Regions from separate parts of the Aneurinibacillus sp. UBA3580 genome, predicted to be linked through region 1. Evidence: riboswitches for the same ligand, from Rfam matches in the RefSeq annotation. Region 1 holds a riboswitch; the other holds the start of a gene.

Region 1 (4,992 bases):
TTTGCGGTATAGACACTTATGCCGCTGCTGACTTTAATGGTGCGAAGGAAAAAAGAGGAAGGGATGAGGAGAGGATTTTAATGGTGAAAAAGGCGAATGCCTTTTTCTTTAATTTAATAAACGTTCTTTCTGCTATACAATATTATACCTTCTTACTCCTTTGCACCTGCATCCTTCAATAACTTCTCAATTTCTGGGAAGTTATTACTTTTAGCGAGGGCGAGTGGAGTTTCGCCGTTATCATTTTTAGCATTGATGTCTGCTTTGGCATCTATAAGGACTTTTACAGCATCGGTTTTTCCTTTTTGACTACCCCAGTGTAACGGAGTTTGACCACTTTCATCTGCTTTATTAACGTCAGCTCCCTTTTCAATAATTTGTTTAATTATTTCAGGATCTCCTACTTTTGTGGCGGCAGTTAATAAGGTACCATACTCAGGCATTTCATAATTAGGTTCTATATCCTCTTTTAAAGCATTAGAAACCGCTTGCTTATCTTCCTTATTTATTGCTGAAAACAATTCTTTATAAAATGATTTCTCATCTTTCATTGTTTCCGGTTGATGAGTAGTTCTTTCTTGTGAACACCCAAATGCTAAGGCACTCACTAAAAAAATGAATAATAAAATAATACCTTTCTTTGCTAACCCTATCTTCTTTTTCATAAAAATCATCTCCAGACTTTTAAAGTTAAACTTTATATAATATATTGAAAATAAGGGAATAAAGACCGATTTGGCCCCCATTCCCGTGAAACAATTATGTTACATTACCATGTTGTATTTCCTTTTCCGATTCCAGTACTAAAAGTCCAAGTCGATCCTGTAGTCGATCTCTTCCCATAATCTGCTGAAAAAGGCGGCCAGAAGAGCCGCCTAACCCAAAAAAGAGAAGAAAGGAATCAAAAACAAGAAAAGGGGCTGTCACCCATCCGTCTATTTAGACTCTGGGTCATCCATCCATTCGTAAGCGTAAGCGAAGAAAACCGCCTGCGAGTTTTCCTTACTGTTAATTTTGTACGGCGGAGGCGGCGATCAGCTTAATGACATCGTCGATGCCGCTCAGTGTACCGCGCTGGAGGACAAGCTCCTGTCCGATACATAGAGCCAGCGTTTCGCCTTTGGCACGCAGCGCCGGATCGGCGATGCTCTCCAGGTCTGAGACGTGCGCCAGGCCGATGACACGGCGCATCATTTTGCAGCCCGCGTAGCCTGCGGCGTCTTTCAGTACATCAAGCAGGTAGGCATCCAGGTATCCCGGTGTTTTCGCATAAGGCTCCTGCGCCTGCTCTTCCCATAAAGTGCGGAATTCAGTTTCAAACACGCGCCATACTTCCGATACTGTCTCCAGCAGATACGCCTGGTACGCTTCGCGCTCCTGCGGGTCCGGCGTATGGCCTTCATGTGCCGCGTAATTGAGCAGCAGGTTAGCAATGACGGCTCCGATATCGAAGCCCATGGGGCCATAATAAGCGAACTCCGGGTCGATGACTTTCGTATCTTGCTCTGTCACCATGATGCTTCCGGTATGTAAATCACCGTGCAGCAATGCCTGACCGAGCGTCATGAATCTTTCTTTTAGCCGGGCAACTTCAAGCTTAAGCTCATCGTTGCTCCAGATGCGCTGGACCGTATTGGTGATGAGCGGATTGTACGCATTGGACGGATCGTCAAGGAACGGGTACGTAAATACAAAATTCTCCGTAATATTGCACAATTCCGGATTGGTAAAGGAAGCGGCTTTCCGCTTCTTCTCAAGCGGGGACATCGCAAGATCTGAAGTCAGGAACAGCGTACGCGCCAGGAATGTTCCGATTTGCTTTGCGAAGTTCGGATAGCGTTTTCTTTCCACCAGCCCTTTGCGCATAATCTCATAATCAGACAGGTCTTCCATGACGATAAGAGCCAAGTCGGTGTCATAGTGATAGACCCGTGGAACGGACCCCGGGCACAGCTCATTTTCCAGAATCAGCGCCTCGCTTTCAATGCGTGCGCGATCCAGCGTAAGCGGCCAGGAATCGCCGATAACGCGGACATAGGGAAGCGCCTGCTTGAAAATAATGCTTTTGCCGGACGGCCCTTCATCTTTGATATGAAACACGAAGTTCAGATTTCCGTCGCCGATTTCACGGCTGACAAGCCGGGCGTCCTGCGGGAACAAGCTCGGAATCTTGCGGGCGTATTCAACGGCCTCTTGTTCGGTAAGTGTGCGGTAAGACATCTCTATTTCCCCTCTCTGTCGGTTTTTCTATCAAATAAAAATAAAAACCCCTCTTTGCATTTGAAAGAGGGGTAGACGATCATCTTAACCTTATCTTTCAGAATGCGAATTCTGCAGGAGTTAGCACCTTACCGCTATAAGGCGGCAGGTTGCCGGGTTTCATCGGGCCAGTCCCTCAACCATCTCTCGATAAGCGTTATTCGTATGTGATTACATTACTAAAAATGTAGAACGCTTTGCTTGATTTGTCAAGCAAATGTAAACAGTCCACTGGTTGAGAAAAATTTTGAAAAAGTAATTGACACTCTCATACAATCCGGGTATGATTAGTTTCATTAAGAATAGTGAAAATAAAACACACTTATCCAGAGAAGGCGGAGGGATTAGGCCCGATGAAGCCCGGCAACCTGCTTGTATCCGTACAGGCAAGGTGCTACTTCCTACAGGACGATGTTCTGAAAGATAAGGATGTGAAGCCAATGCACAGGTACCCTCTTTCAGACATGGAAGAGGTTTTTTATATTTTTTATGTATTAATAATGTTTTTGTCATAAACATGTTCTCATCGAGAGAAGGCGGAGGGACTGGCCCGATGAAGCCCGGCAACCTGCCTGTATTCGTACAGGCAAGGTGCTACTTCCTGCAGGAGAGATCCTGAGAGATGAGAGGCAGCATCCTGTGAACTGAAGCGCCTCTCTTTCAGATGCAAAGAGAGGCGGTTTTCTTTTTTCATATGGTTGTACAACCATATGAAGAGAAGGATGGAGGGATAGAAGATTAGAGCTAGCGGTGGAAAAAAGCGAATGCTTTTTCTCATCTACAACTACCTTCTGTCTTTTTATCTTCTTTCTAAAATTTTTAAATGATAAGGGGAGTTTTTGAGATGAAGAAAAAAGTACAAATCCTTTTCTCTGCGTTCCTGATCGCAATACTGGCAATTGTGTCCAGTGCATGCGGCACGCAGAGTGCAAGCACGGGAGAGCAGAACGGCACGAAAGGCGCAAATGCAGCCGGATCGCTTGCAGGCAAACGAATTGCGCTTGTTATGCAGATGAACCTCGGTACATTTTCTGCTCAATACATAAGCGGGGTGAAAGAGGAAGTTGGAAAGTTTGGCGGACAGGTCACGGTGTTTGCGTCTGACGGAGATTTAGCGCGCATGGCGGCCAATGTAGATGCAGCCATTAATCAGAAGTTTGATGCCATTCTTATCGACCACGGCACACCTGAAGCGCTGCAGAATGGTGTTCAAAAGGCTGTGTCAAAAAATATTCCTGTTGTGGTATTTGATGCTAATATAAAGGTTCCGGGCGTTACTGTTCTTCAGCAAGACGATCAGGAGATGGCCAGGTCCGTGCTTGATAAGCTGGCGAAAGACAGTGGCGGCAAAGCGAATATCGTTAAAATTTGGGTAGCGGGATTTGCTCCGATGGAACGTCGCCAGGTGGCGTATGAGGAGTTCATGAAGAACAATCCGGGAATCAAAGAAGTAGCGGCATTCGGATCGGCTACGGCCAATACGGCGCTAGATACACAGGCGCAGATGGAAGCCGTGTTAAAGAAGTATCCGAATAAAGGCGATATTACTGCAGTATTCGCTGCCTGGGATGAATTCGCAAAAGGCGCAACCCGGGCAATTGAACAGGCTGGCCGTACGGAGATTAAAGTCTACGGTATTGATATGAGCGACGAGGACTTGCAGATGATTCAAAATCCGAAGGGACCCTGGGTAGCCTCCGCGGCCGTAGATCCAAAAGATATCGGCCGGGTTCAAGTACGCTATGCATACCAGAAGTTGCATGGCGATAAAACCCCGGACAACGTTGTGCTGAAGCCAGTACTCGTAACGAGAGAGCAACTGCCTGCTGAAAAAGTGACGACTGATACGTTGAGCAAGCATATTAAAGATTGGGGCTCAAGCCAGCAGGGCATTGTTGATTGGATGAAGAAGTAAGCTGTTTTCCCACCGGTTCGGGCGATCCGGTGGGCTTTTATCTGAACGAAGGAAGAAATGGAGGAGAACCGTATGGCACAGACGGCCGTAGAGCTGCGCATGCAGAATATAAACAAATCGTTCGCCGGAGTGCATGCGCTTAAACGTGTAGACTTTGCCGTGCGCGGCGGAGAGATTCACGCGCTGCTCGGAGCGAACGGAGCCGGAAAGAGTACGCTGATGAAGATTCTGTCCGGCGCGTACCGGGCGGACGGCGGAACCATTCAATTAGACGGGCGGACGCTTGCCATCGCAAGCCCGGCTGACGCGAAGGAAGCGGGGATCCACTGCGTATATCAGGAGGTGGATACGGCGCTCGTTCCGTCGCTTACCGTATGCGAGAACATTCTGCTGGATCGGAAACCGGGAAAGGGAGGCGCGCGCTGGATACGCTGGAACTCGCTGTACCGGGAAGCAGAAGCGATTCTACGAGACATTGGCTATGAGATTCCGGTAAAGGAAAAAGTGGAAAACCTTACCCTTTCAGAAAAACAGATTGTCCTTATTGCCAGAGCCGTATCCCAGCAGGCCAAATGCGTAATTTTCGATGAACCGACCGCTCCGCTGAGCATAGAAGAAGCGGAACGGTTATTTGAAGTAATGAAGCGTCTCAAGATGGGTGGTGTGGCCTGTATTTTCATCTCGCACCGCCTGCCGGAAATCATGGCTGTATGCGATCGGGTCACGGTGATGCGGGACGGGCGCCACGTGTGGACGAAAAGGACGGAAGAGATTGAGATTCCGCATATTGTTGAAGCGATGCTGGGCAAGTCGTTTCA
Region 2 (4,992 bases), on a different contig from region 1:
ATACAGGCTGTTTAAAACATGGGTCCCCAACGAGGAGCCTTTGTATCCTTCCCATATTAAGTCTAAAAAGGCTGCCCATACCGATTGAGGAGAAGGCAAAAAAAACGGGTCTATCCATCTCAAATTTGTACTTACTGTCCAAATCAGCATCAGTAACGCAATGCTAGCCATCGAAATTACTCGTACATGCACTTGCTTTTTGTCTATTTCCCGTGGTCCCTTTTCTCTTTCCATTTACTATCTCCTTTCTCGTTGCAATATAAATAAAAAAAGACTCCTTATTAAATAGCTGAATAAAAGCTAAATAAAAAGGAGCCTTCAGTTGACTGATCGGCTATCTAAGATACTATCAATTTTTTACATTATAAATATCATTACTCCAATAAGTCAAGTAAGAATAAAAGATAACATTTACCTGTTTTCATCCTTTTTTGTGCTATATTACGAAGAAAGAACAAGATGAAGCTGGCGAATTTGTTCCATAATGCTTTGCCTCTCCGCTCTGAGAAGCAGTACTTTCCATTTTAATTCCTCAAATAGATGCGGTTCTTTGCTGTGGCAAAGCTGACGATAAACGAGCACCAAATCTTCATTAATCTGATCAAACTTCTTCCACAATCCCTCGCTAACCATTTGGTGCAACTCCTGACGAAGCAGTTGATCTTTGTTATGCAAAGCAGCCAGAATTTGTTTCTGCCATTCGATATCACCAATTTTTTTAGCGTAAATATAAAGATCCAAATGGTCATTCACCCATGTTTCCATCATCTCTATCTCCCTCCTCGTTCGCTTGCTTTCTCAAATACCTGAAAAAACACAGCACATCTTCTTGTTTATTGGGCTACCGCGTCCTCTTCTGATGTTCTTTCAAAAACAATGTTCCATTCAGCAGCTTTTTTACGTTCGCACAGGTACCTCCTGGTTTTGCTTGATAACGGTAATAAATTCATGCAAAGAACGCTTGAGTCGCTGATTGTTTTCTTCATCTACACGAATGGTTCCATCGCTGACAACTTCAATGCTTGAATCTAGCAAATAGACGCCGCCCAGAATATAACGGGCTCCCAGGGCCGAAAGCACCGGTTTCAGTGCATAATCAATACTTAATAGATGACTTAATGTACCTCCTACAGCCAGCGGAAGTACAACTTTGTTCGCCAGCGCATCACGCGACAATAAATCAAGCAGCGCTTTCAATCCTCCTGCATACGCCGCTTTGTATACCGGGGTTGCAATAATAACGCCGCTCGCCTCTTCAATTAATGTACTGATGTTGTGTACAACAGGACTATCAAATCTGCCATAGACTAAATCCTCTGCAGGAATATCACGCACGGTAAACGAAACCGTATGCAATCCCTGATGCCCGATCAGAGTGTTCAGATACCGAACTACAGATGAAGTACGGGAGCTAGGAGAAATGCCTCCAGAAATGCTAATAATATCTGCCATTTTATTTTCCTCCATTATGAAATCATGTACTAAAAAAGGCTCCCACTCCCTTGCGCACCGGCAGGCAAATAGAGCAGGAGCCTTCGGTTGACCGATCGGCTGTCGATGTGGTTTCGTGTGCTACTTTCTTTTGGACGAGAATCTTGATACGTTGGTTGTTGAAGAAGACGAGCGCTGAACCGGGAAGCGTTGCTTTTCCAAACGATCGATTTGTGTAATTTTTGAATCATGGATGGCGATTTGAATCGATCCATACTGTAATCCTTGCAGCGCATCCAAAATATAATCGATCATTTGGTTTTGTTCTTCTTTTTCTGCGGACACATAAACACCTCCTTACCCCTGTGAGATAAGGAGGCGATATCAGCACATTCCTTATCTCTCAGGAAATTCTCCTGCTGGATGTAGCACCTTCCCGTGTTCTTCGCCAACGAAAGAACACAGGGGTTGCCGGGCTTCATCGGGCCAATCCCTCCGCCTCTCTTGATAAGTCATCTACCTTTTTTGCTTGTTGGCACCATCATAATACAATTAATCCTAACGGTCAACTAGGAATTTTAGATCTATTTCCCTTTTACCTAAAAAATATGAAAACTTCTATTTCCACTTTAATTTTCAGAAAAAATTTTTTAGGTATGTTCAGGTCAACAAATCCGTTTCCTTCAATACAAATTCGCGGTTTCTTGAAAGCAATGAAGATCGATCGGTTTTGTGCCAGCCCACTCTGCTGCCTGTAATCTCTATGCTGCTGGTTCGGTGGTAATCTGTAATCTCTACTTCAATCTTTTTCCGTACCTAAATGCATCCCAAAAACTATATCCTTTTACAACGGCTAAACACATATTTCTCGCGCTTTTAGCATCCCGATAGATCACATAAAGATACGGTATGATTTCTTGCTTCTTTATCATTTCTTTGCTAAGCATTATCACCTGTATTTTTCCGGTCGCAATCTGGCCATATTATAGAAAAGGCCTTCTGATTCTTGCTATTCAGAAGGCTCGTTACCCTAATAAATATTAATACTGCTTAAACCAGGTTTAGGTTCCTATCTTTTTAGCATAATTAATAAGCATAGACGCTACAGCCAAAACTAGACCAGTAGCAGAAAACAACATAAGAGCAATAAAGTAGGAATCTGTGATAGATACAATAAAACCAATACAAATGGGTGTAATAATACCTGAAATATTCCCTAAGAAACTCATACACCCTGCTACCATACCGACGTGTTGACGTTGGGCGATAGCGGCAGGCACAGTCAGGTATAATCCGGTCCAACGAAGGAAAAACAGTGCAATAGCAAGTAAGGTAATAGCCATGTTCACCGAAGTTATGTGTCCTAGGAGGAAAATCGAAATGCCGGTCACCACCCCAGAAATAGACAGGAGCGTACGCATGACCGTATTATGACTTCCTCCTTTCTGTCTCCAAAAATCCGCAATCCAGCCGCCAATTAATTCTCCGACAAATCCTGCACCAAAGATAATAAACACAGACGTGCCTATACTCTTTATATCTAAATGTTGTGTCTTAGCTAAATACATTGGTCCCCATGTCATCAAACCATAATATACGGTGCAATACGCAAACCAACCTAAGCACATAAACCAGAAACTACCACTTCTTACGTACTGCTTAATTCCGACTGCTCCCGTAGACAAGATCTCAGCGTTATTATATTCCTTATTAAGCTCAGTTTCCAGGTATTTACGTTCCGCTTCATTTACTCTTGGATTCGTGGAAGGATTTCCTCTAATAACCCTCCAGGTAAGTAATCCAATTATAATAGTGAGAATCCCTGTTCCGATCAAGGCACTGCGCCATCCACCGAACCAGGCCATAAATCCTACAATAATCGGTCCTCCTATTGCTGTTCCCAGTGGAGATCCACTGTCAAGAAGGGTAGCACCACGACCTCTTTCCTTAGAGGTTAACCAGATAGACTGTAATTTTCCTCCCGCCGGATAAACAGGTGCTTCTGTCACACCAAGTAGAAAGCGTAAGGCAATAAGCATCTTACTACCGTTAACAAATCCCGTAAACAGTTGTACGATTCCCCATAATACCGTTGCGCCTGCTACCACACCGGCAGGTTTATACCGGTCCGCAATCCAGCCGGAAGGAATTTGCATTAAAGCATATCCCCAGAAAAAAGAACTTAATATCACGCCTGTAATGGCCGGGTCCAGGTTTAAGTCCTTTGTTATGACAGGTAAAGCGATTGATAAAGCAGAGCGATCAACATAGTTAATTGCTACTAAGACAAGCAGCATGATAAACACTTGCCAGCGAACATTGGTAGGTTTCATTGGACCGAAGCTCACTTCTTGTCGAGATAAACTCTCAGTATATTTATTTGGTACCGTCATGACTATCAACCCCATTTCGTTCATTTTTCAGACAAGTAAAACGTATCAGTGTATATAAATGCACGTAAACTCTCATGAGAAACGGAGCTGTAGATATGGTTATAATCTCGTCCGCTGCTTTTTGTTTAAGATTTTTGCAATGATTTCTCGCGAATAGATGTGATGGTTGCTTGTACAGAAATACGTTCAGGGTTTGTTATAATTTCAATAATTGTTACTCTTTTAGAGGCGAGCGCGTATTTAAGCGTATCCTTAAATTCTTTATGTGTTGTTACACTGAAGCTCTGTGCCCCTAAAGCAACACCTAAAGCAGAAAAATTGGTGTGGCTTAACTCAGTGCCAATAACCCGTTCGGGATAATGCATTTCTTGATGCATTCGAATTGTCCCGTACATGCTGTTGTTAAATACGAGTGCAATAACCGGAATATTGTAACGAACTGCCGTTTCTAACTCCTGAATTGTCATCATAAAACCACCGTCTCCTGACAGGGAAACAACTGTTTTATCCGGTTTTGCCAGTTTTACACCGATCGCCGCCGGCAATCCGTATCCCATCGCACCTGATGTTGGGCCGATATATGTTTTGGGACTGGTAAAGGAATAAAAATTGTGCAACCAGCCTGCAAAATTACCGGCATCGTTTGTGATTATGGAATCCTCTGGAAGAATCTCTTGGAGAATACGAATAATTTCCCCGTTATCGATCGTATGTTCTTTCTCCGTATCCACTCTGTCACCAGCATGCTTATATATTTCATGCCGCTCACTTGCCCACACAGTCCAGCTTCGATCCAGCTTCATAGTAAGTAATGCGTCCAGTGCCTCTTTTGCGTCAGCTACAATACCAACATGCGGACTGTACACCTTACCAAGTGTTGCCACGTCAATATCAATATGAATTAATTTTTGTTCCGGGTTCAAAATACTATAATCCTGTGTTGTAACTTCTGATAAACGTGTACCAATTGCCAGCACTAGATCAGCCTGACGCAGCGTATCAAGTACAGGTGCAAATGTGCCAAGTCCTGAATGGCCAACATATAACGCGTGGTCATTAGGGAACACATCATGGCGACGAAACGAAGACATGACGGGAATCCCGAACCTTTCTGCCAGTTTACGCAACGACTGTTCTCCATCCGCTGCTATTACACCACCTCCAGCAA

Evidence for each region. A riboswitch is a leader RNA that binds a small molecule or an ion and turns the genes downstream of it on or off. The one in region 1 is predicted to bind S-adenosylmethionine.
Region 2: linked by a shared signal. The riboswitch ahead of B2899_RS12280 (YezD family protein) and the one ahead of mtnK (S-methyl-5-thioribose kinase) in region 1 are both predicted to bind S-adenosylmethionine.

Annotation. Positions count from the first base shown of each region.
Region 1 is NZ_DFMZ01000055.1:20,262-25,253, reverse strand. It holds gene B2899_RS09045 (ankyrin repeat domain-containing protein) at 153-665, opposite strand; gene mtnK (S-methyl-5-thioribose kinase) at 1,009-2,220, opposite strand; SAM riboswitch class I at 2,308-2,416, opposite strand; SAM riboswitch class I at 2,579-2,689, shown strand; SAM riboswitch class I at 2,780-2,888, shown strand; gene B2899_RS09035 (sugar ABC transporter substrate-binding protein) at 3,104-4,174, shown strand; gene B2899_RS09030 (sugar ABC transporter ATP-binding protein) at 4,247-4,992, shown strand, end outside.
Region 2 is NZ_DFMZ01000081.1:21,437-26,428, forward strand. It holds gene B2899_RS12265 (ABC transporter permease) at 1-171, opposite strand, end outside; gene B2899_RS12270 (hypothetical protein) at 442-768, opposite strand; gene ssuE (NADPH-dependent FMN reductase) at 898-1,452, opposite strand; gene B2899_RS12280 (YezD family protein) at 1,573-1,776, opposite strand; SAM riboswitch class I at 1,825-1,945, opposite strand; gene B2899_RS12285 (MFS transporter) at 2,493-3,824, opposite strand; gene B2899_RS12290 (thiamine pyrophosphate-dependent enzyme) at 3,950-4,992, opposite strand, start outside.